Regions from separate parts of the Paraburkholderia sp. J67 genome, predicted to be linked through region 1. Evidence: riboswitches for the same ligand, from Rfam matches in the RefSeq annotation. Region 1 holds a riboswitch; the other holds the start of a gene.
What was found. Region 1 has a riboswitch for thiamine pyrophosphate ahead of thiC (phosphomethylpyrimidine synthase ThiC). Riboswitches for the same ligand answer to the same signal wherever they lie in the genome.

Region 1 (11,320 bases):
CCTGGCGCGTGCGCTTCTTTACGGTTGCAATAGACGGAAACGTGCCCGTCTATTGCTGTTTTTGCACAGCGCGGCATCTCGCCGGTAAAATATCTGGTTGATCCACGGAAACTGGCCGTGGCGTAGCCGAAGGGATTACCCGAACATGAGTGATTTTCATCAACGTCTTGCCGCACGCGCGTTCGCGCTCCTGATGGCGGGCGGGCTGGTCGCCGGCTGCAGCTCGCCGACGCCAGGCAAGATCGATTACCGTAGCGACGCGAAGGCGAAGCAGTCGTCGCTGGCCGTTCCGCCGAACATGCTCGACGAGACGGCGGATCAGCGCTCGCTGCCCCCGCAGGGCGGCGAAACCTCGCTGTCCGCGCTCAAGCAGGTCCAGGCCGACGCGCCGCCGAGCACCGACGAAACCCAGGTGCTGCCGCAGGTTCCGGGCATGCATATCCAGCGTGACGGCACCGAAAGCTGGCTCGTCATCGACAGCAAGAAGCCCGACGAAGTCTGGGCGCAGGTGCGACGCTTCTGGCAGGAACAGGGCTTCCTGCTGGTGGTCGATCAGCGCGACAAGGGCCTGATGGAAACCGACTGGAACGAAACCCATCCGAAGATCAACGACGGCCTGATCCGTAACACGCTGTCGTGGGCCACGGGCAATTCCTACGTCACGGCGGAGCGCAACAAGTACCGCACGCGTCTGGAAACGTCGCCGACCGGCGGCACGTATGTGTTCATCAGCCAGAAGGGTCTGAGCGAACAGCTTTCCGGCACCAACAACGAAACGAGCAAGTGGGTGCCCAAGGCCAACGATCCGGCGCTCGAGCAGGAATACCTCAAGCGCCTGATGGTCACGCTTGCGCGCGCCAAGCCGGGCGTGCCGGACGCTCAGGTGGCCGCCGAAGCGGACGCCAAGGCCGGCGACAACGCGAAGGGCTCGAAGGGTGCAGCGTCGAAGCCGGATGCCGCCGCAGCGGCCATCGCGGCGCAGAACGCAGCGGCCGTGGGCCAGAGCGCGAAGGCTGGCGGCGCTGCCGCGGCAGGCGGCCCGTCCGGCCAGTACACCTCGACCGAGCTGACGCTGGGCGAGCCGTACGACCGTGCATGGCTGCGCGTGGGCCTTGCGCTCGACCGTGCGAACTTCACGGTGGACGACCGCGATCGCTCGAAGGGCGTCTACTACGTGCGCTACGTCGATCCGCAGGACATGACCTCGGCCGAACAGGGCTTCTGGAACCAGATCTTCCACGGTCGCAAGGAAAAGGTCGCGAAGCAGTACAAGGTCAATGTGCGCGCCGTCACCGACAACCAGACCCGCGTCGCGGTGGTGGACGACAACGGCCAGATCGATTCCTCGCGTGCCGCACGCGAAATCATGGGCCTCGTGGTCGAAGAACTGCACTAACGCTTAGGCATTAGTCACAAGGCAACGCGCAAGCGTTGCCTGCAAAAAACCCGCCTCTGCACAAGCAGGCGGGTTTTTTTTCGTCCCGATCTCGCTGCGGTGCGAGCGCCGCGCCGCGCTCAATGCGGCGGAATCATCCAAGTGAACACGTTCTGCTGCAGCCACACCAGAATGCCGAGCAGCACCGTCATCAGGATCGAATGCTTGAAGGTGCGTGCGAAGACGTGGCCTTCCTGACCTTTGAGTTCGGTGGTCGCGACGCCTGTGGCGATGTTCTGCGGCGAAATCATCTTGCCCATCACGCCGCCCGACGAATTGGTCGCCGCCATCAGCACCGGATTCAGGTTGAGCTGCTGCGCGGCCACGACCTGGAGATTGCCGAACAGCGCGTTGCCCGACGTGTCGCTGCCAGAAAGAAACACGGCGACCCAGCCGAGGAACGCCGACACCAGCGGAAACAAGGCGCCCACCGACGCGACGCCCAGCCCCAGCGTGTAGGTGAGGCCGGAGTAATTCATCAGGAACGCGAGCCCGACGATGGTCGCCACGGTCAGGATGGCGATGCGCGTCTGCACCCACGTATCGACGATCGCGCCGCCGAAGTCCGAAGGCTTCAGACGCACGACGAAGGCCGTGATGACGGCCGCGACCAGAATCGCCGTGCCCGTGGCGAGCGGCTGGAAGTCCCACACGGCGGCATAGGGCGTCTTGTAGAGCGTGATGAAGACGGCCTTGTTCAGGCCCGGCCAGGGCACCTTGACGTCGCCGATCGTGAACACCTTGGCAACGGTCCAGACGATCACGACCGCCGCGACGATGATCCACGGATACCAGCCCTGCGCGCCCGTCACGGCGCCGCGCACCTCTTTGGCACGATCGACGCGGATCGCGAACTGCGTATCGGGCTCGGGCTTCCATACGCGCAGGAACAGGATCGTGAGGATCAGAGAGACGAGCGAGGAGAGCACGTCGGTGAGGCTGTAGTTGATGAAGTTCGCGGTGATGAACTGTGTGACGGCGAAGCTGCCGCCCGACACCAGCAGCACGGGCCAGATGCGCAGCATGCCGCCCACGCCCGCGTAGATCGCGATCACATAAAACGGCAGCAGCAGCGCGAAGAAGGGCAACTGGCGCCCGACCATCTGGCCGAGCACGTCGGCGGGCAGATGGGTGACCGCGCCGAGCACGGTGATCGGCACGCCGAGCGCGCCGAACGCCACCGGCGCCGTGTTGAAGATCAGCGTGAAGGTGAGCGCTTCGAGCGTCGGGAAGCCGAGCATGATGAGCAGCGAACTCGTGATCGCGATCGGCGTACCGAAGCCGGAAATCCCTTCGAACAGCGCACCGAACGAAAAGCCCACCACCACCAGCACAATGCGCCGGTCGTTGGGCAGGTTGTCGAGCAGCCACATGCGAAAGGCTGCGAAGCGGCCGGAGCGCAGCGCGATGTTGTAGAGCAGGATGGCCGTGACGACGATCCACATCACCGGCCAGAGCGCGAAGACCACGCCGTTGAGCACCGCGCTGATCGCCAGATTGACCGGAAACTGCCAGCCCGCGATGGCGACCACGAGCCCGACGACGAGCCCCGCGAGCGAGGCCTGCCAGGCGGGACGGCGCGCCCAGCCCAGCATCGCAAGCACCACGACGATCGGCAGAACGGCGACGATAAACGACAGGGGCAGTGAATTGCCGATGGGAGTCAACAGCTGATGGAACATGACGTCTCCTTTCTGCTGGTTCGTATCGGCGCGTCGATGCTCAGGGGCGCATGACGTGCCGGGCATGGCGTCGGCGAGGCGGCGATGCGGGCGATCAGGCAAGGCAGTACGGCAGGCAGGCGGCACGGCAGCCTGCCTGCTTCACGAGCGTGAAGCGTGCGGCTGCCGCCAGAGGGAGGGCTTATTCAGTAAGGCAGTGCTTCAATCCCCGATGCCCACTTGCAGGATAGAAAATGGTGCGCAAGCGTCAAGGAGGGAAAGTACGGTCGTGCGGGGCGCGAGCGTGCGATGTCGCTCGGTCTCAACGGTGCCAGTGGCCACCGCCGTGGCCCCAACCGCCCCAGCCGCCGCCCCAATAGCCCCCACGACCCCAGTAACCACCGCCCCAGAAGCCGACGCTGAGCGAAACGGGCGCACCCCAACCCCATCCGCCGTAGCCGTAGTACGCGGGATACGAGTAGTAGCCGGGCCAGTTGTAGTAGGCCGGATAAGCGGGATAAGCAGGGTAAGCCGACCAGGCCGGCACCGCCACGGCCATGGGCGGCGAGGGGTAGAGCGGGCCTGGATATTGGGCGTCGGCAACGGCGGCGGGCGCGGGGTTGGGCCGCTGACTCACCTGCGCCGTTGATCGCGCGTTTGTTGACCCCGCAACGGCCACGGCAGTTTCCTGTTGCGTGCTGGTGGCGGGGACCGTCGGGTAGTAGTACGGCGGGTAGGCCGAATAGCCGTATGGCGTGTAGTAATAGCAGCCGGACAGCGCGAGCAGCGCGCCGGTCGCGCATAGCGAGGCTGCCCATTGAAACGGGCCGCGCGGCGTGGATGTCGGAAACGGGGATTTCATGGCAACTCCGGGCGAACACTTCAGGCTATCACGCCCCGGCGCATCTCGTTACTGCCTGGATGCTGCGTTTATATTGCATTTTTTTACGCCTTGTGGCTGGAACGCGGACACCGGAATGACGCCACCCCGCGCGCGCGACGAATTCCACACGGTCAATGCAAACGCGGCGCATGCTCCCGTAGAAGCATGCGCCGCGTTTCCTCTCTGAAGCCGGCAAGGCCGGCCGATTTGCCTGCTGGTTCGTCGTTGTTTTTAGCGGCTGTCGAATGGCCCTACGTCGCGGGCCCTATGTCACGGTCTCCAGCGCGTAATGTGGTGACTTCGGTAACTTAGTGCCGATATTGGCGGCCGTTACTTGCCGACCTGATTGCCGATGATGCCGCCCACTGCGGCGCCACCCACCGTAGAGAGCGCGCTACCGCCGATCACGGCGCCTGCCGCGCCGCCGACACCCGCGCCGATGGCGGTGTCGCGGTCACGTCGGGACATGTTGTCGCAAGCCGTCAGGCTGCCGATTGTGGCAACGAGCGTAGTGGCGATGAGCAGGGTACGGGCATGAGCGAGAGATTTCATTTTCGACTCCAGCTGTATGAGGTATGCAGTGCAGATCGAGCCGCATAAATCAGGCCCAGCCCGCACCTCCAGTACACCCATCGTAGCGACGCGACCCGTATCCGGGTGTGTGCGCTTGTCAGCGAGTTGTGGGAGTCGTGAGGAAATGTATCGACAGCAGAAAGACGCATTCGCTGCGCCACACACGCGTCATCTCATCGTGCAGCGCAGCGAAACCGCATCGAGCGCTTACTGGCGCTGATAAATCTCAGCGCCTTGCTTGACGAACTCGACGGCCTTCACTTCCATGCCCTTTTTCAGGGCCTCGTCGTCGGTCATGCCTTGCTTTGCCGCGAAGTCGCGCACGTCTTGCGTGATCTTCATCGAGCAGAAGTGCGGGCCGCACATCGAGCAGAAGTGCGCCACCTTGGCCGAATCCTTGGGCAGCGTTTCGTCGTGGAATTCGCGCGCCTTGTCCGGGTCGAGGCCGATGTTGAACTGGTCTTCCCAGCGGAACTCGAAGCGCGCCTTCGACAGCGCGTTGTCGCGCACCTGCGCGCCCGGATGACCCTTGGCCAGATCGGCCGCGTGCGCCGCGAGCTTGTACGTGATGATGCCTTCCTTCACGTCGTCCTTGTTCGGCAGTCCGAGGTGTTCCTTCGGCGTCACGTAGCAGAGCATCGCCGTGCCGAACCAGCCGATCATCGCCGCGCCAATGCCCGAGGTGATGTGGTCGTAGCCCGGCGCGATATCGGTGGTGAGCGGCCCGAGCGTGTAGAAGGGCGCTTCGTCGCACCATTCCAGTTGCAGGTCCATGTTCTCCTTGATGAGCTGCATCGGCACGTGGCCGGGGCCTTCGATCATCACCTGCACGTCGTGCTTCCACGCGATCTGCGTAAGCTCGCCCAGCGTCTTCAGTTCGCCGAGCTGCGCTTCGTCGTTGGCGTCGTAGATTGAGCCGGGACGCAGGCCGTCGCCGAGCGAGAAGCTCACGTCGTATTCCTTCATGATTTCGCAGATCTCTTCGAAATGCTCATAAATGAAGGATTCCTTGTGATGCGCGAGACACCACTTGGCCATGATCGAGCCGCCGCGCGAGACGATGCCCGTCATGCGGTTGGCCGTGAGCGGCACGTATTGCAGACGCACGCCCGCGTGAATCGTGAAGTAATCGACGCCCTGTTCGGCCTGCTCGATCAGCGTGTCGCGGAACATTTCCCACGTGAGGTCTTCGGCCTTGCCATTGACCTTTTCGAGCGCCTGGTAAATCGGCACCGTGCCGATCGGCACCGGCGAATTGCGGATGATCCACTCGCGCGTTTCGTGAATGTGCTTGCCGGTCGAGAGATCCATGACCGTGTCGCCGCCCCAGCGGATCGCCCACGTCATCTTGTCGACTTCCTCGCCGATCGACGACGTCACGGCGGAGTTGCCGATGTTGGCGTTGATCTTCACGAGGAAGTTACGGCCGATGATCATCGGCTCGCTTTCCGGGTGGTTGATGTTGGCGGGAATGATCGCGCGGCCGCGGGCGATTTCCTCGCGCACGAACTCGGGCGTGATTTCCTTGAGCGCATTCGCACCGAAAGCCGCGGCGCCGAACGCCTGGCCCGGATGCTGGCGACCCATCATGGCGGCGAGCTTCGCGCCGTTCGGGCCGCTGTTCTTGAGGCTTTCGAGGTACTCGGCGCGGCGCTGGTTCTCGCGGATCGCGATGTATTCCATCTCGGGCGTGATGATGCCCTGACGCGCGTAGTGCATCTGCGTGACGTTCTTGCCTGCCTTGGCGCGGCGCGGCGTGCGGTGCAGGCCGGGGAAGCGCAGCTCGGCCGTGGCCGGATCGGCGGCGCGCTCGCGCCCGTAGTCGGAAGAGAGACCCGTCAGGGACTCGGTGTCGCCGCGCGATTCGATCCACGCCTGGCGCACCGCGGGCAGGCCCGCGCGAATGTCGATTTTCGCTTCAGGATCGGTGTACGGACCCGACGTGTCGTAGACATAGATCGGCGGATTCTTTTCGCCGCCAAAGCCCGTGGGCGTATCCGCCTGCGTGATCTCGCGCATCGGCACACGGATGTCGGGCTGCGAGCCGGTCACGTAGATCTTGCGGGAATTGGGCAGCGGCGCGATCGCGGCTTCGTCGACGTGCGCGGTGGCGGAAATGAACTTGGGATTCGCGTTCATATGTCTCTCTCTCCATGAAGCAATGTGGGAACAACGGCTTCGCAGGAGACGAGACGGAACGTGGACGGACCTCGCAATGAGGAATGATGCAGTGATGCGTGTGAAGCTGCGAAGTCCGGACGCTTCCCTGCGCTGGCATTATCCAGATCAGGTTCAAAGGGTATTTCTCACCCGCGCGATACGCTGCCTGAGCATTCATATGAACGATTCGAAGCGGCGCATAACGCAGGACCCCCGCGTAAGCAGGCCAAACGATACACCGCGCTGCGACACTCTGGCAAGTGGCTTTGCGCGCAGGATGTGCCAGACGAAAAGCGTTTTCGCGCGCGCGACCCATATAGCGCGTCGCGCCCGGATGGCCTGAAAACCGGCGTAAAAAAATTGCAGTCGGACGGGGCGCGCGCGAAGAATGCACATCAAGGCGCTGATCAAAGCGCAAAGTCGTCGGCGGCTTCGGGTTGGTACAGGATGCGTGAAATCTTCAGCGTTTCGACGGCGCCGCTCGGGGGCGTGAAGCGCACGGTGTCGCCGCGCTTCGCGCCGAGCAGCGCGAGTCCCGCCGGCGAAAACACGTTGAGGCGGCCGTCGTCGACACTTGCGTTGGCGGGGTACACGACGGTCCAGGTCACGGGCTCGCCGGTGCGATCGCTCACGAGCGTGACCTGCGAATTCATGGTCACGACGTTGGACGCGACCTTGCGCGGATCGACGATCTCGGCGCGTTCGAGCAGTTCGTCGAGCATGAGTTGGCGCGCGGGCGCGGCACCCGGTTCGGCGGCGCATTTTTCGAGGCGAGCGAGATCGAGTTCGGTCAGATAGCGGATTTTCTTCGACATGCGAGTTCTCCTTGCGATCCAGGCGGATCGGATGGATTGGAATGGGTCCAGATGGGATGGGCGAAGCGGAAGCGGTAAAGCGGATCGGCCCGGAGCCCGACTGAACGGCTCCGGCGAAGGAGGGCGGTTCAGCGCGGGCGCCGGGCGAAGGCGAGCGGGGTCGGCAGGCCGCCTGGTCGTCGCAGCGTGCACGCGCGCGCCGACATCCGACTACGGATGTGCAGCGAACAGGCAACGGAGGACGCAAGCGGCGAAGACACGGCGCGATGTAATAAAAATGAAAGAATGTGCCATGCTAGCACGGTCTCAGAATGGGCGATCTGCATCAGTCGAAACGACACTTTTTTGTCCTGACGCGACATGTTTGCGCCCCCGGTTTTGTTGACGTTGCGCGCAAGCAGCGCGCCAGCGCATAAAGCACGCTCGCTGCGTCCGCAACGAGTCGCCGTGTTGCATAATGCGTGGCGCCCGATCCGGATATTTCGGGTGGCTTGCGACACGCTTGCAATTGGCTGTGCTTGCATGCGCGCACGTGTCGTGCATTGCCCCGGTGTACTTCTTTCGCGTCCCCTTCGCGTCCCAATCTTTCTCGTCGCCTTCATCATGCCGTCGCGCTTCATTCGTCCCGTCCCTCGTCTGGCGGGGCGTTCGCGGTTCCCCTTCCACCACGCGGCGGTGCAATGACGATGCCGCCCCGTTTGCCTTCCGGTTCTGCCCTCAGTCCCTACCTGCGCGGATTACTGCAGATGCTGGGCGCGCTCGGCGTGCGAAGCTGGCAGCTCGCGCGCAGCGTGCGGCTGCCGCAATCGCGCGGCGGCCGCGTCGCGCTCTCGCTTGCGGTCGTCTATTTCGTGTGGGGCTCGACCTATCTCGGCGTGCATGTGGCGCTCGGCTCGTTCCCGCCTTTGCTGCTTTCGGGGCTGCGTAACCTGCTGGCGGGCATCGGCCTGTTCGCGTTCGCGATGCGACGGCGTCCCGTCATGCCGACGCTCAACCAGGTGCGCAACGCGGGCGTGGTCGGCACGATGCTCGTCGGGCTGTCCAGCGGCATGCTCGCTTACGGCATGCGCACGGTTGGCACGGGCACGGCCGCGGTGCTGGTGGCCACGGTGCCGCTCTTCGCCACGCTGATCGCGGCCTCCACCGGGCGGCGGGTTGCGAAGGGCGAGTGGGCAGCCGTCGCGCTCGGTCTGGTCGGTATCGCGATCCTGAGTCATGGTGGCGGCGCGAGCGGCACGGCGGGCGGTTCCCTCGCGATTCTCGGCGGTGCGCTGTTCTGGGCGATCGGCGGGCATCTGGCCGGCCGGCTGGAGCTGCCGTCCGATCTGTTTATCGCGACCGCTTTGCAGATCGGCCTCGGCGGGGCGATCTCCACGCTCGTGGCGTGGATCACCGGCGAGCGCATGGGCACGCTGCATTTCCTGCCGTTTGTCGCCTTTGCGTATCTGATGTTGATCGGCACGATGGCCGCGTATGTGGCGTATGGCTATCTGATTCGCCACACGAGCCCGCTCGTCGCCAGTAGCTGCATGTACGTGAATCCGGTCGTGGCGGTGGCGCTGGGTGCACTCACGCTCGGCGAGCCGATCACGCACGCCACGATCATTGCGACCGTGCTGATTCTCGGCAGCGTTGGGTTGTCCTTCCTGTTCGACGATCGGCGGCGCGCATCCTGAGTAGTGGGAATTGTTCGGATTGCTGATCTATCCGGCGATCCGGTTTATGCCTTGATTAAAGCGGTCCGGCGTCGCCCGAGTGGGCAACGCCGGATGCCTGCGCGTCGCGAAACGGCTCGAAAATGGATCGAAACAAGCCGTCGCGACCCGCGTTTCACGCCTGCCGAGCCGGTTACTTCGCCTGCTCAGCGGTGTTCGTGATGGCGTGACCGCCCGCGGACACATCCTGTCCAGCGCCCGCAACAGTGTTGCAGGCGGCCAGCGCCGCGGCCGACGCGGCAACGAGAAGCAAGGCAATCAGGCGTTTCATGAGGGGTTCTCCTCGGAGTAAGGGAACCTCTTCTCCAGCACGCCGCGTGCCTGACATCCTCACGCGCCTTTCCGGCACCCTTCCTGCATCTACGCCGCCTTCCGCGGGACCACGCCTTGCTCAATGCATGGCGCAACCCGCACTCGCACACGCCAAAGCGCGGCACGTTCCGACACGTCGTCTGCGCACTGCCACCAGGAGGATGACGACATGCTTCACTACGCCATCGTGTTTTTCGTGATCGCCCTCATTGCCGCCGTGTTCGGCTTTACCGGGATCGCCGCAGGGGCGGCGGAAATCGCGAAGATCCTTTTTTATCTCTTCCTGGTGGTGTTCGTCGTCACCTTGCTGCTCGGCGTGTTGCGCGGCTAGCGGCTAGCGGTGCGCGGCCAGCGACGCGTGGGCAGTAGAAGTCATTCCCATCCCCACAGTCCGAAGGAGAGTCAGATGTCGAAGTCACACGCTGCGTTTGAGATCGACCTGAAGCGCGTGCGCGAGGAAGCGCGCCGCAATCTGGATCAGGGTTCCGTCACACCGAGCTACGGCGCCAATCGCGAGACCGTGCTCAAGCTGCTCAACGATTCGCTGGCGACCGAACTGGTCTGCGTACTGCGCTACAAGCGGCATTACTTCATGGCGAAGGGTATCGAGTCGGAAAGCGTCGCCACCGAATTTCTCGAGCACGCCAACGAGGAGCAGCAGCACGCGGACATGCTCGCCGCGCGCATCGTGCAGTTGGGCGGCGAGCCGGATTTCGCGCCCGCGCACCTGAGCGAACGCTCGCATTCGGAATACAAGGAGGGTAAGGATCTGCACGACATGATCCGCGAGAATCTGATCGCGGAGCGCATCGCTATCGAGAGCTATCGCGCGATCATCCAGTATCTCGGCGACACCGACACCACCACGCGACGCATCTTCGAGCAGATCCTCGCGGTGGAAGAGGAGCATGCCGACGATATGACCGATCTGCTCGATTCGGGGCGTTGATCGCCGGTCCGGCGCGAGCCGCAGACTAAACAGACTAAAGCAACGGATTAAAGCGTCTGCGCGTTCGCGTCGAGGCGCGGACGCGTCGCGAAGTGAATCCAAGCCGCGAGCGCGCTGAAGCACAGGCCCGCCACGCACACGCCGACCCAACCGAACGCGTGCCACGTGGCGGCGCCCACGGCCGAGCCGGTCGCCCCGCCAATGAAGTAGCACACCATGAACACCGTATTCACGCGGCTACGCGCTTCGGGGCGCAGCGCGTAGATGCGCGACTGGTTCGAGATCTGCGCGGCCTGCACGCCGATGTCGAGCACCACCACGCCGATCACGAGCCCGATCAGGCTCTTGCCCGAGAACGCGAAGATCACGAACGCTAGCGCGATCAGCGCGATCGACAGTGTGATGACCGCGCGCGGGCCGCGCTTGTCGGCCGAGCGGCCTGCCCACGGCGCCGCGAGCGCACCCGCCGCGCCGACGATACCGAACAGCCCCGCGACCTGCGGGCCCAGATGGAACGGTTCGCCCGCGAGCAGCAGCGTGAGCACCGGCCAGAACAGGCTGAACGCCGCGAACAGGCACGCGCCCGTTGCCGACGCCTCGCGCAGACCGCGCAACTCCACCGCCAGATGCCACATCGAGCCGATCAGCTTGCCGTAGCCGAGCGTCGAAGTGGGCTGGCTCTTCGGCAGCTTCTTCACGATCACCACAGCGAGCGCCAGCAGCGCGACGATCGACGCCGCGAACACGGCGCGCCAGCCGAAATACTGGCCGACGAAGCCCGCCGCGGTGCGCGCGAGCAGAATGCCGAGCAACAGAC
Region 2 (11,320 bases), on a different contig from region 1:
AGGCCGAGCACGCGCGGGAAGCGCGCGATATCGACCGGCCAGGCGTCGTCCTTCTGTTCGTCGCCGTCGCGCCAGGCGAGCGCCAGCACGAGCGCGTCGTGCGGATCGAAGCCGCAGTCGAGGAAGGCCGCCAGCGCCGGGATCCAGTCCTCGGCCAGCGTGCCTTCGAGCGCATAGCGTTCGCCGCCCAGATGCAGCGTGACCTGCGCAGCAGCCGGATCATCGCTTTTCGCCTCGATCACGCCCGCGCCTTCGGTCATCCAGCGCGCGATGTCCGCCAGATGCGGCGCGGCGTCGGTCACGACGATGAGGTCGCCGCCATTGGGTGTATCAGGCGCCGTGAGGCACAGGCGCCACGGCGCGAGCGTCGCCGGCCAGTCGCCCAGCTTCGCGCGGATGCGCTCGGTGGTTTCGGTGAGTTCGTCGGCGGGCGGCCAGAACAGTTCGCGGTCCTTCAGTCGTAGCGTGTCGGTCATCACTTGCCTCCATCCTGGTGCCAGAACGGCATGCCGACCACCGGCGTGCTCGCCACAGCGGCTTCGCGCTCGGCCATCGGCCCGGCGAGATACGCGGTGCGGCCCGCCTCCACGCCCAGCGCGAACGCGCGCGCCATCGCCTCGGGATGCGTCGCCTGCGCCACGGCCGTATTGAGCAGCACGCCGTCGAAGCCCCACTCCATCACTTGCGCGGCGTGCGACGGCAGGCCGAGCCCCGCATCGACGATCAGCGGCACATCGGGCAGCCGTTCGCGCAGCACGCGCAGGCCATAGGGATTGATCACGCCCTTGCCGGTGCCGATGGGTGCGCCCCACGGCATCAGCGCTTCGCAGCCCGCGTCGAGCAGGCGGCGGCCGATCACGAGATCTTCTGTGCAGTACGGCAGCACCTTGAAGCCGTCCTTCACGAGGCGCGCGGCGGCTTCGATCAGGCCGACCGGGTCGGGCTGAAGCGTGTAGTCGTCGCCGATCAGTTCGAGCTTGATCCAGTCGGTGTCGAAGACTTCGCGCGCCATGTGGGCCGTGGTCACGGCTTCGTTGACTGTGAGGCAGCCCGCCGTGTTCGGCAGGAGCGGCACGCCGTGGCGCTTGAGCAGATCGAAGAAGCCGGCTTCGGCCGTGCCGTCGTTCATCTGGCGGCGCAGCGCAACGGTGATCATGCCGGGGCGCGCGGCTTCCATCGAATCGGACAGCGATTGCAGCGACGGATAGCGCGAGGTGCCAAGCAGCACGCGGCTCTGGAAGGTTTCGCCGTAGAGCGTGAGCGCGTCGGCGGTGGGTCGGTTGGTCATGGCGTGGAATCCTTGGCGGGTGGCGAGGGCGATGGTTCGGCGCGAGCCGGGGATCAGCCGCCGGCCACCGGGCTCACGACGTCGAGGCGGTCGCCCGCCGAAAGCGTGCGCGCACCATGCTGGCCGCGCGCGACGAAATCGCCATTCACGGCGACGGCGAACGGCGGACGCGCGCCGAAGGCGGTAAGCGCATCGGCGACGGTCGCGCCCTCGGGCAGCGTGAGCGGCTTTTGGTTGATCTGAATGTCCATGGCAAATCGTCTGACTTCGTGTGAATCGTGCGAGGCGCAAATCGCGCGCCCCGGTCTCTGTATTTCAGTGTTGGCGCCTCGAGGCGCTCGCTCAAACGCTCGCGTGAGTGCGCTGGGTTTCGCTTGCGTGCAGCATCGAAGGCCAGCGCGAATCGCCGCGCAGCGCCTCGAAAGTGTCGGCATCGGCAAGACGTCCCGCCAGCAGCGCTTCGGCCATGCGTACGGCTTCGTCGGCCACAGCGGGCGCGATCATGAAACCGTGGCGGTAGAGGCCATTCACGCGCAGCGTCGCGCCGCCGTCCCAGATGAGCGCGGGGCGATGGTCAGGCAACGTCGGGCGGCACTGCGAGTTGAGTTCGAGAATGCGCGCCTCGCCGAACGCCGGATGCACGGCGAAGGCCGCGCTCAGCAGTTCGAGCGCCGAGCGCACGCTCACGGGCGAACGGTCCTCGCCCTCGATTTCAGTGGCGCCGATCACGTAGAGATCGTTCTGCTTCGGCGCGATATAGAGCGGATAGCGCGGATGCAGCAGTCGCACCGGGCGCGTGAGGCCAATGCCCGGGGCGTGCACGCGCGCGACTTCGCCGCGGATGCCGCGCAATGCGGGCAGCGCGGGCTTCGCGCCCAAGCCCCGGCAATCAATCGTCACGCGCGCGGGCGGCAGGTTGGCGTCGTCCACGCTGGTGTGCCAGTGCGTTTCCACGCCGCGCTGCGCGAGGCCTGCGGCCAGCGCGGCCAGCGCCTGGCGGTTGTCGAGCTGACCTTCGCCGTCGAGCAACCAACCGCGCGCGAAGCGCCCGGCGAGCGCCGGCTCAGCGGCGTCGAGTTGCGCGCCCTGGAGCGTCGTGAAGTGCGCATCGGCGAGTTCGCGCGGCGCGTTGGCGCGCACACGGCGCTCGAAGAGCGGTGCTTCGGTGCGATCGGCGTGATGCCAGACCACAAGCGTGCCATTGCGCTGGAAGAAAACCGGCTCGGGCAACTCGGCCAGGATGCGCGGCCAGGTTTCGAGCGAGGCGACGCCCAGTTCGGTGATCAGCAATTCGGCGACGGCCGCTTCCGCGAGCGGCGCGAGCATGGCCGCGGCGACCCAGGCCGCCGCTTCCCCGCCCTCGGGGCCGCCACGCTCGTAGAGCGCCACGCGATGTCCCGCGCCGGCGAGCCGCCAGGCGACGAGACGCCCGCTCAGCCCGCCGCCGAGAACGGCGAAATCAGGCGGCGCGGACGTGCGAACGCCAGCAACTGGGGAATGATCGGAGTGCAAAGAAGAAGAGGCGGTCATCGTATCCTTTCCGTACGGCAACAAGCATGCGTACCCAAGGACGAAACCGGCTGGCAAGGCCGGCCGTGCAACCGATGCGACGCGCGAAACTGCCTGTGCGCGGCACGGAATGCCCGGCGGGAATCTGGACGCCCGAACAATGGAAAACGCGGTTCGCCTGAGCGACCCGCTTCGATTGATCGAAAGCGCCTGCAAGACTTTCCGGAAACTTCCCGCGCCGGTATTACCCGGATCGGGTGCGAAGGGTCTCTCTCAGCCTCACTGCGGCATGCCCGGCATACCGGTGAAGCACCCCTGTTTCGTCAACGGCCATTAGACCACAAAAGGCGCGCGCGCCGCAAACCGCGGGGGCGGGCGCACAATCACTGCTCTGGCACAATGCGCTGAGCCGGGGACAAGCTGCATGGCGGCGGCGGACAGTGGGAAAATGAGCCCCCGATCGCCGCGCGGGCGCAAATCCGATTAAGACTGGCTTAAGCGCTGCGCGACAGAATCGCAGCGCCAACATGCCACGGCGCACGCACTACGCCAGGTTTGGCGGGCATCGTCGACTCCGGCCGCGGGCCGGCACAACATCAGGACGCACATGACCAACCTCACTCCCCGCGCCACGCCCGATCAGGACGAGCATCACCGGATCACGGCCTGGAGCCTGATCAAGCCCTACTGGGTCTCCGAGGAACGCTGGATCGCCTGGGGCCTGCTCGTCGCGATCATCGTGATGAACCTGCTCGTCGTGTGGATCAACGTGCGGCTCAACAGCTGGAACGCGGACTTCTACAACGCCCTGCAGAACAAGGACGTCAAGCAGTTCCCGCATCTGCTGATGATCTTCACCGTGCTCGCGTTCGGCTTCATCATTCTCGCGGTGTACGGGCGCTACCTGCGCCAGATGCTCGGCTTTCGCTGGCGCCAGTGGCTCACCACACGCTTCCTGAGCGAGTGGCTCGGCCAGGGCGCGTTCTACCGCATCGAGCGCGACCGCCTCGCCGACAACCCCGACCAGCGTATCAGCGACGACCTGCAATCGTTCGCCACGACCACGCTCTCGCTCACGCTCGACCTGCTCTCCACGGTCGTCACGCTGGTCTCGTTCATCACGATCCTGTGGTCGCTCGCGGGCGCGCTCACCTTCGCGCTGGGCAGCACGCCCATCACGATTCCGGGCTACATGGTCTGGGCCGCTGCGCTCTATGCGGTGTTCGGCTCGCTCGTGATCCAGAAGGTCGGCCATCCGCTGGTGTCGATCAACTACCAGCAACAGAAGGTAGAAGCCGACTTCCGTTTCGGCCTGATCCGCCTGCGCGAAAACGCCGAGCAGATCGCGCTCTACGACGGCATGGACACCGAACGCGGCAATGCCCAGGGCCTGTTCGCGCACATCCGCGAGAACTGGTGGCGCGTGATGAAGTACACCAAGCGCCTCACCTTCGTGCTGAGCTTCTACGGCCAGATCGCCATCATTTTCCCGCTCGTGGTGGCCGCTCCCCGCTACTTCGCGGGCGCCTTCACCTTCGGCGTGCTGATGCAGATCTCGCAGGCCTTCGGCACCGTGAGCGATTCGTTCTCCTGGTTCATCAACAGTTACGCCACCCTCGTCGAATGGCGCGCCACCGTGAACCGTCTGCGCGAATTCGTGCGCGTGGTCCACTCGCCGCGCCTGAAGGAAAGCGTTTCGCCCGCCACGGAGCACGGCGGCATCAACCTGCATTACGTCGATGCAACTGAACTCTCCACCGAACATCTGAAGCTCTCGCTGCCGAATGGCAAACCGCTTTCGGAAGTGCGCGACGTCGCCATCAAGCCCGGCTCGCGCTGGCTCGTGCGCGGCCCGTCGGGCGCAGGCAAGAGCACGCTGATGCGCGCGCTCGCCGGCCTCTGGCCGTTCGGCGAAGGCTCGATCGACGCGCCCGTGGCCGCACGCATGATGTTCATCCCGCAGCAAAGCTATCTGCCGATCGGCACGCTCAAGGCGGCGCTCACTTACCCCTCGCCCGCCGCCGACTACAGCGACGAGGACTGCCGCGAAGCGCTGCGCGCCTGCCGTCTGGAAGAGTATGCCGACCGCCTGAACGAGTCGGCGCACTGGTCGCGCGTGCTCTCGCCGGGCGAGCAGCAACGGCTTGCGGGTGCGCGCGTGCTGCTGCACAAGCCGGACTATCTGTTCCTCGACGAAGCGACCAGCGCGCTCGACCCGGACAACGAAGGCCGTCTCTACAAGCTCTTCGTCGAACGCCTGCCCAAGGCGGCGATCGTGAGCGTCGCGCATCGCGAGTCGCTTGAGGCGTACCACCACGAAACGCTCGAAATCGAGCGCATGCCCGAAGAGCGGGTCGCGGCATGAGTGACGCGCGGCGCGTCGTGCTGATCACTGGCGCGGGCTCCGGCATCGGGGCCGCGCTGGCCCGCCGACTCGCCGCATCGGACGTTGCGTCATCGCTCGCGCTGATGCTGCACGCGCGTGGCACCGACGACGCTTCGCGCGAACGTCTCGCCGCCATCGCGCGCTAGTGCGAAACACACGGTGCGATCTGCGCGACGGCCTATGCGGATCTCGCCGAAGCGGGCGCCGCCGCGCATCTGGTCGACACCACGCTCGCGCACTTCGGCGCGCTCGATCAACTCGTCGCCAACGCGGGACATGCGCAGCGCCAGGCATTGGCGACACTCGAAGACGACGCACTCAGTGCTGCTTTTGCCGCCATGCCAGCCGCGTTCGCTTCTCTCGTGCGCACCGCCCGACCCGCGCTTGTCGATTCGGCGCGGGGCCGCGTGGTGGCGCTCAGCTCATTCGTCGCGCACCGCTATCGCGCCGATGCGCCTTTCGCGGCCACTGCCGCCGCCAAGGCCGCACTCGAATCGCTCGCCCGAACGGCCGCCGCCGAACTCGCGCCGCACGGCGTGACCGTGAACTGCGTCGCGCCGGGCTACACGCGCAAGGACGCTGGGCCGACAGCTGAAAACGCACCCGCATGGGCGCGCGCGGCCGAACTCACGCCGCTCGGCCGTGTGGCCGATCCCGCCGACATCGCCGAACTCATCGCCTTCCTGCTTTCCGACGCCGCACGTCACATCACGGGCCAGACGATCCACGTCGATGGCGGCCTGACGCTCGGCTAACACGCCGCTAAAGCGTAGCAGCACGCGCACTTTCATTCGCTCGCTACCGAATTTTCTGACGTGGGCCGCGCCCTGCGAGACGCCGCCCGACATCCCGCTTTCAAAGCCCCTCGCCTACGCGGCACATCGCACCGTAGAATAGGCGCCATCCTGCCGCCGGCACGCCGGACACCGCAGCAGATGCACAGCCGCCACCCGCCGCCCCACCCGGCCGTGGCACGCACAACAAACGAGGGGGAGACGACGCGCGATGGGCTCATTCCAATGGTTCAGTGAACTGAACGTACGCGAGCGCCGCACGCTGTACGCCGGCTTCGGCGGCTATGCGGTGGATGCGTTCGACTTCATGATCTACTCGTTCCTGATCCCATCGCTGATCGCCGCCTGGGGCATGACCAAGGGCGAAGCGGGCATGATCGCGACGAGTTCGCTGATCTCGTCGGCCGTCGGCGGCTGGCTCGCGGGCGTCCTGGCCGACCGCTACGGCCGCGTGCGCGTCTTGCAGTGGACCATCGCCACCTTCGCGCTTTTCACCTGTCTTTCCGGCTTTACGCACTCGTTCTGGCAGTTGCTCGTCACGCGCACCTTGCAGGGCATCGGCTTTGGCGGCGAATGGTCGGTCGTGACGATCATGATGGCCGAGACGATCCGCTCGCCGCAGCATCGGGCCAAGGCCGTGGGCACCGTGCAGAGCAGCTGGTCGTTCGGCTGGGCCGCCGCCGCGATCCTCTACTGGGCGTTCTTCGCGCTCCTGCCCGAAGACTACGCGTGGCGCGCGTGCTTCTGGATCGGCATCCTGCCCGCACTGTGGATTCTCTACGTTCGCCGCAATGTGAGCGACCCCGAGGTGTTCCTCGCGACGCGTGAGGCGCGCGAACGCGGCGAAACGCACGGCCACTTCCTGCAGATCTTCGCACCCGCGCATCTGAAGACGACGCTGCTGGGCAGCGCGCTGTGCACCGGCATGCTGGGCGGCTACTACGCCATCACCACCTGGCTGCCCACCTATCTCAAGACGGTGCGCCATCTGTCCGTGTTCAACACGAGCGGCTACCTGATCGTGCTGATCGTCGGCTCGTTCACGGGCTATATCGTGGGCGCGATCCTGTGCGACAAGATCGGGCGGCGCGCCTCGTTCATCCTGTTCGCGATCGGCTCGTTCGCGCTCGGCATGGCCTACACGATGCTGCCGATCACCGACACCGCGATGCTCATGCTCGGCTTCCCGCTCGGCATCGTCGTGCAGGGCATTTTCGCGGGCATCGGCGCCTATCTCTCCGAGCTTTACCCGAACGCGATCCGCGGCTCGGGTCAGGGCTTTTGCTACAACCTCGGGCGCGGTCTCGGCTCGTTCTTCCCGATTCTCGTCGGCACGCTCGCGCACACCACCACGCTCGTCAAGGCGATCGGTACGGTGGCCGGTGCGGGCTATCTGCTCGTGATTGTTTCCGCACTGTGCCTGCCCGAAACCAAAGGCAAGGTGCTGGAGCTTTCCCCCCATCCGGGCCACGCGAAAGCGAGCGCTCAACCTTCTGCGGATTCCACTGCACAATGAGCCTGAACGTGCTGCAATACCGTCCGTCCCCTACGCTACGACCGGCATGAAAACGATCGTCCTCGGCGCCGGTGTAATCGGCGTCGCCACTGCGTGGTATTTGAGCGAACGCGGCTGCGACGTCACGGTCATCGAGCGCGAGCCGGGCGTCGCGCTCGGCACGAGCTTCGGCAACGCGGGCGTGATCGCGCCCGGCTATGTCACGCCGTGGGCCGCCCCCGGCATGCCGGCCAAGCTCCTCAAGTACCTGCTCAAGCCCACCTCGCCGCTGATCTTCCGGCCCGCCCTCGATACGGCCCAATGGCGCTGGATCGCGCGCTGGCTGCGCGAATGCGACCTCGCGCGCTTTCGCGTCAACAAGCAGCGCATGCAGCGCATCGCGTACTACAGCCGCGCTTGCCTGCACGCGTTTCGTGCGCAGCATGCGTTCGAGTACGGGCGTAGCCAGGGCTATCTACAACTCTTTCGCAGCGACGCCGATCTCGAACTCGCCCAACCGGCGCTCGGCGTGCTGCGCGACGCGGGCATCGCGTATCGCGAGCTGGACGCCGCCGCCTGCGCACAGGTGGAGCCTGGTCTTGCGTGGTCGCGCATCAAGCCGCTGGCCGGCATCTATCTGCCCGACGACGAAGCCGGCGACTGCGCGCGCTTCACGCGCGAGTTGCGCGCCGTGTGCGAGAGCAACGGCGTGAAGTTCGTGTTCGATACCGAGGTGCTCGCGCTCGAAGCCGCGGGCGGCAAGGTGACCGGCGTACGCGTGCGGCCCGTGCCAGGGCGCGAAGCGCGCAACCGCCGCGAGCAGCGCCGCGCGCCCGCCGAAGTGCTGCGCCCCGCCGATTTGAGCGAGCCAGCGAGCAACCCCGCGCCACAAACCTTGAGCGCGGACGCCGTGGTGGTCGCGCTCGGTGTGGAGAGCGCAGCGCTGGTCGCGCCGCTCGGTGTGCGCGTGCCGCTTTATCCGGTGAAGGGGTATTCGGCCACGCTGCCCGTGGTCGATGAACAGAAGGCGCCACGCGCCGCACTCATGGACGAATCGCTCAAGACCGCGATCACCCGTTTCGGGCCGTATCTGCGCGTGGCGGGTACGGCGGAACTCGGCAACCATCGCACGACGCTGCGCGAGCAGGCCTTGCAGACGCTCATGAAGGTGCTCGACGACTGGTTCCCGCACGCCGCCACGCCTTCGTCGGCGCAGTTCTGGGTCGGGCGCCGGCCGATGGTGCCGGACGGTGCGCCGCTGCTGGGCGCGTCGGGTGTGGACGGCCTTTGGCTCAACGTCGGTCATGGCTCGACCGGCTGGGCGATGTCGATGGGCTCGGGCCGCGTGCTAGCCGATCTCGTCACGCAGCGTGCGCCGGAGATAGATCTCGATGGGCTGACGTTGACGCGATATCGGCGGTGAAATTCATGCGCCGAGGCTAGACCCGGCGCGCTAAACCGGCATGCTCGCGAGCGCCTGGTAGCGCGCGCCCTGCTTCGCGAGCGTGCTCGAATACAGCACGAGCGAGGTGAACCGCAACGGCGGCAGTGCCGCGCCGTTGCTCGCAGGTGGCCCGCCGTGCGCGTCCCGCGCGAAGCGGGCGAGCGTCACATGCGGGCGAAACGCGCGTGCATCGAGCGACAAACCGACCTCCCCCATCGACGAACGCACCCGCCAGTCAAGCGCCGTGAACGCATCGGACATCGCCAGCACGGCCACCAGCAGGCGCGGTTGCGCATGGCCCGGCCAGCATTCGATCTTCGTCACCGACGCGGGCGGCAGCGGCGCAAGACCTTGCGCCATCGGTTCCGCGAGTCGCTGCACGAGCGCTTCGCCCTGCGCGAACGACATCGCACCGATGAACGCTACCGTGAGATGAAGTTGCGCGTAGGGCACGCGCCGCGCGTTGGGCGGCACATCGAGTGCGGCCAGCGCGTCGCGCGAGGGCGCATCGGGCGTAAGCGCGACGAAGCAGCGCTTCCACTCCTGCGCCTCGGCGGGGGGCTCACTACGGGTCTCGCGCGCTTCGGACATGATCGGCAGCCTCGCAGAGTCGAACAGTCGGGCAATCAGTCGGCCAATCGCGTCATGGTAACCCTGCCGTCAGACGTAAAAAAGCCGGGTCATCCTCACGGATGCCCGGCTTTTTCGCGTTGTGTCTCCTGCCGTCTCCCGCACGTTCTGTCGAAACCGACAGAACGCACCGGATTTAACGGGGCAGCTCCGTGCTGCCCATCAGGAACGCATCGACGGAGCGTGCGCATTGACGGCCCTCGCGGATCGCCCACACGACGAGCGACTGGCCACGGCGCATGTCGCCTGCCGTGAACACCTTGTCCACCGACGTGTAGTACGCCTTCTCGCCTTCGGTCGAAGCGCGCACGTTGCCGCGCGCATCCTTCTCGACGCCGAACGCTTCGAGCACCGGCGACACCGGCTGCGTGAAGCCCATCGCGAGCAGCACCAGATCGGCCTTCATTTCGAATTCCGAATCCGGCACTTCGACCATCTTGCCGTCCTTCCACTCGACGCGCGCGGCGATCAGCTTCTCGACCTTGCCGTTCTTGCCTTCGAGGCGCTTGGTCGCGACCGCCCAGTCACGCGAGCAGCCTTCCTCGTGCGAGGACGACGTGCGCAGCTTGACCGGCCAGTACGGCCACACGAGCGGCTTGTTCTCGGCTTCCGGCGGTTGCGGCAACAGTTCGAACTGCGTCACGTTCTTCGCGCCGTGACGGTTCGACGTGCCCACGCAGTCAGAACCCGTATCGCCGCCGCCGATCACGACGACATGCTTGCCCTTCGCGAGCAGCTGGTTCGGCAGCTTGTCGCCGGCGTTGACCTTGTTCTGCTGCGGCAGGAAGTCCATCGCGTAGTACACGCCTTCGAGCTCGCGACCCGGCACCGGCAGATCGCGCGGCGTTTCCGAACCACCCGCGATCACCACGGCGTCGAACTGTTCCTTCAGCTCGTCCGGCGAAATGGTTTCCTTCGCCGTGTTGCCGATGTAAGCCGGCAGTTCGCCCTTGCCGATGAAGACATTGGTGCGGAACGTCACGCCTTCGGCTTCCATCTGGCGCATGCGGCGGTCGATCAGCCACTTTTCCAGCTTGAAGTCGGGGATGCCATAACGCAGCAGGCCGCCGACGCGATCGTTCTTCTCGAACACGGTCACGTCGTGACCGGCGCGCGCGAGTTGCTGCGCCGTAGCCAGACCCGCCGGGCCCGAACCGACGACGGCGACCTTCTTGCCGGTCTTGTGCTTCGCGACTTGCGGCGCGACCCAGCCTTCGGCCCAGGCCTTGTCGATGATCGCGTGCTCGATCGACTTGATGCCGACCGGGTCGTTGTTGATGCCGAGCGTACACGCTGCTTCGCAGGGTGCCGGGCAGATGCGGCCCGTGAACTCGGGGAAGTTGTTGGTCGAGTGCAGGACTTCGATCGCGTTCTTCCAGTCTTGATGGAAAACGAGGTCGTTGAAGTCCGGAATGATGTTGTTGACCGGGCAGCCGTTGTTGCAGAACGGGATGCCGCAGTCCATGCAGCGTGCGCCCTGGACTTTCGCGTCGGCGTCGGAGAGTGCCGCGACGAATTCCTTGTAGTGCTTCACGCGCGTGAGCGGTGCTTCGTACGCCTCATGCTGGCGCTCGAACTCGAGAAAACCGGTTGCCTTACCCATTTGGTTCTCGTCTATCTAATCTATTCGGTGAGGGGGACCGCGCCCGCCGCTGCGTTTTCAAGTCGCGCAGCGGGCGCTTCGTCATGGAGTCGTCGTCGCGTGAATCAGGCGGCCAGGCTTTCCTGGCTGGCCTTCTTCGCGCCAATCTCGCCCAGTGCGCGCTTGTATTCC

Region 2: another riboswitch for thiamine pyrophosphate. It lies ahead of U5782_RS27995 (FAD-dependent oxidoreductase); the one in region 1 lies ahead of thiC (phosphomethylpyrimidine synthase ThiC).

The regions. Positions count from the first base shown of each region.
Region 1 covers NZ_CAJMZK010000003.1:127,840-139,159, forward strand. Annotated here, with positions in the region: gene bamC (outer membrane protein assembly factor BamC) at 146-1,396, shown strand; gene U5782_RS07500 (L-lactate permease) at 1,516-3,117, opposite strand; gene U5782_RS07505 (hypothetical protein) at 3,419-3,958, opposite strand; gene U5782_RS07510 (glycine zipper 2TM domain-containing protein) at 4,310-4,531, opposite strand; gene thiC (phosphomethylpyrimidine synthase ThiC) at 4,760-6,691, opposite strand; TPP riboswitch at 6,798-6,937, opposite strand; gene U5782_RS07520 (GreA/GreB family elongation factor) at 7,120-7,527, opposite strand; gene U5782_RS07525 (hypothetical protein) at 7,656-8,051, opposite strand; gene U5782_RS07530 (EamA family transporter) at 8,274-9,203, shown strand; gene U5782_RS07535 (entericidin A/B family lipoprotein) at 9,376-9,513, opposite strand; gene U5782_RS07540 (DUF1328 family protein) at 9,724-9,885, shown strand; gene U5782_RS07545 (ferritin-like domain-containing protein) at 9,961-10,503, shown strand; gene U5782_RS07550 (MFS transporter) at 10,551-11,320, opposite strand, start outside.
Region 2 covers NZ_CAJMZK010000019.1:74,603-85,922, forward strand. Annotated here, with positions in the region: gene thiE (thiamine phosphate synthase) at 1-476, opposite strand, end outside; gene U5782_RS27985 (thiazole synthase) at 476-1,288, opposite strand; gene thiS (sulfur carrier protein ThiS) at 1,342-1,539, opposite strand; gene U5782_RS27995 (FAD-dependent oxidoreductase) at 1,631-2,818, opposite strand; TPP riboswitch at 3,011-3,124, opposite strand; gene U5782_RS28000 (ABC transporter ATP-binding protein/permease) at 3,405-5,162, shown strand; partial or broken gene U5782_RS28005 (SDR family NAD(P)-dependent oxidoreductase) at 5,159-5,938, shown strand; gene U5782_RS28010 (MFS transporter) at 6,189-7,493, shown strand; gene U5782_RS28015 (D-amino acid dehydrogenase) at 7,540-8,895, shown strand; gene thpR (RNA 2',3'-cyclic phosphodiesterase) at 8,926-9,507, opposite strand; gene U5782_RS28025 (glutamate synthase subunit beta) at 9,683-11,149, opposite strand; gene U5782_RS28030 (glutamate synthase-related protein) at 11,254-11,320, opposite strand, start outside.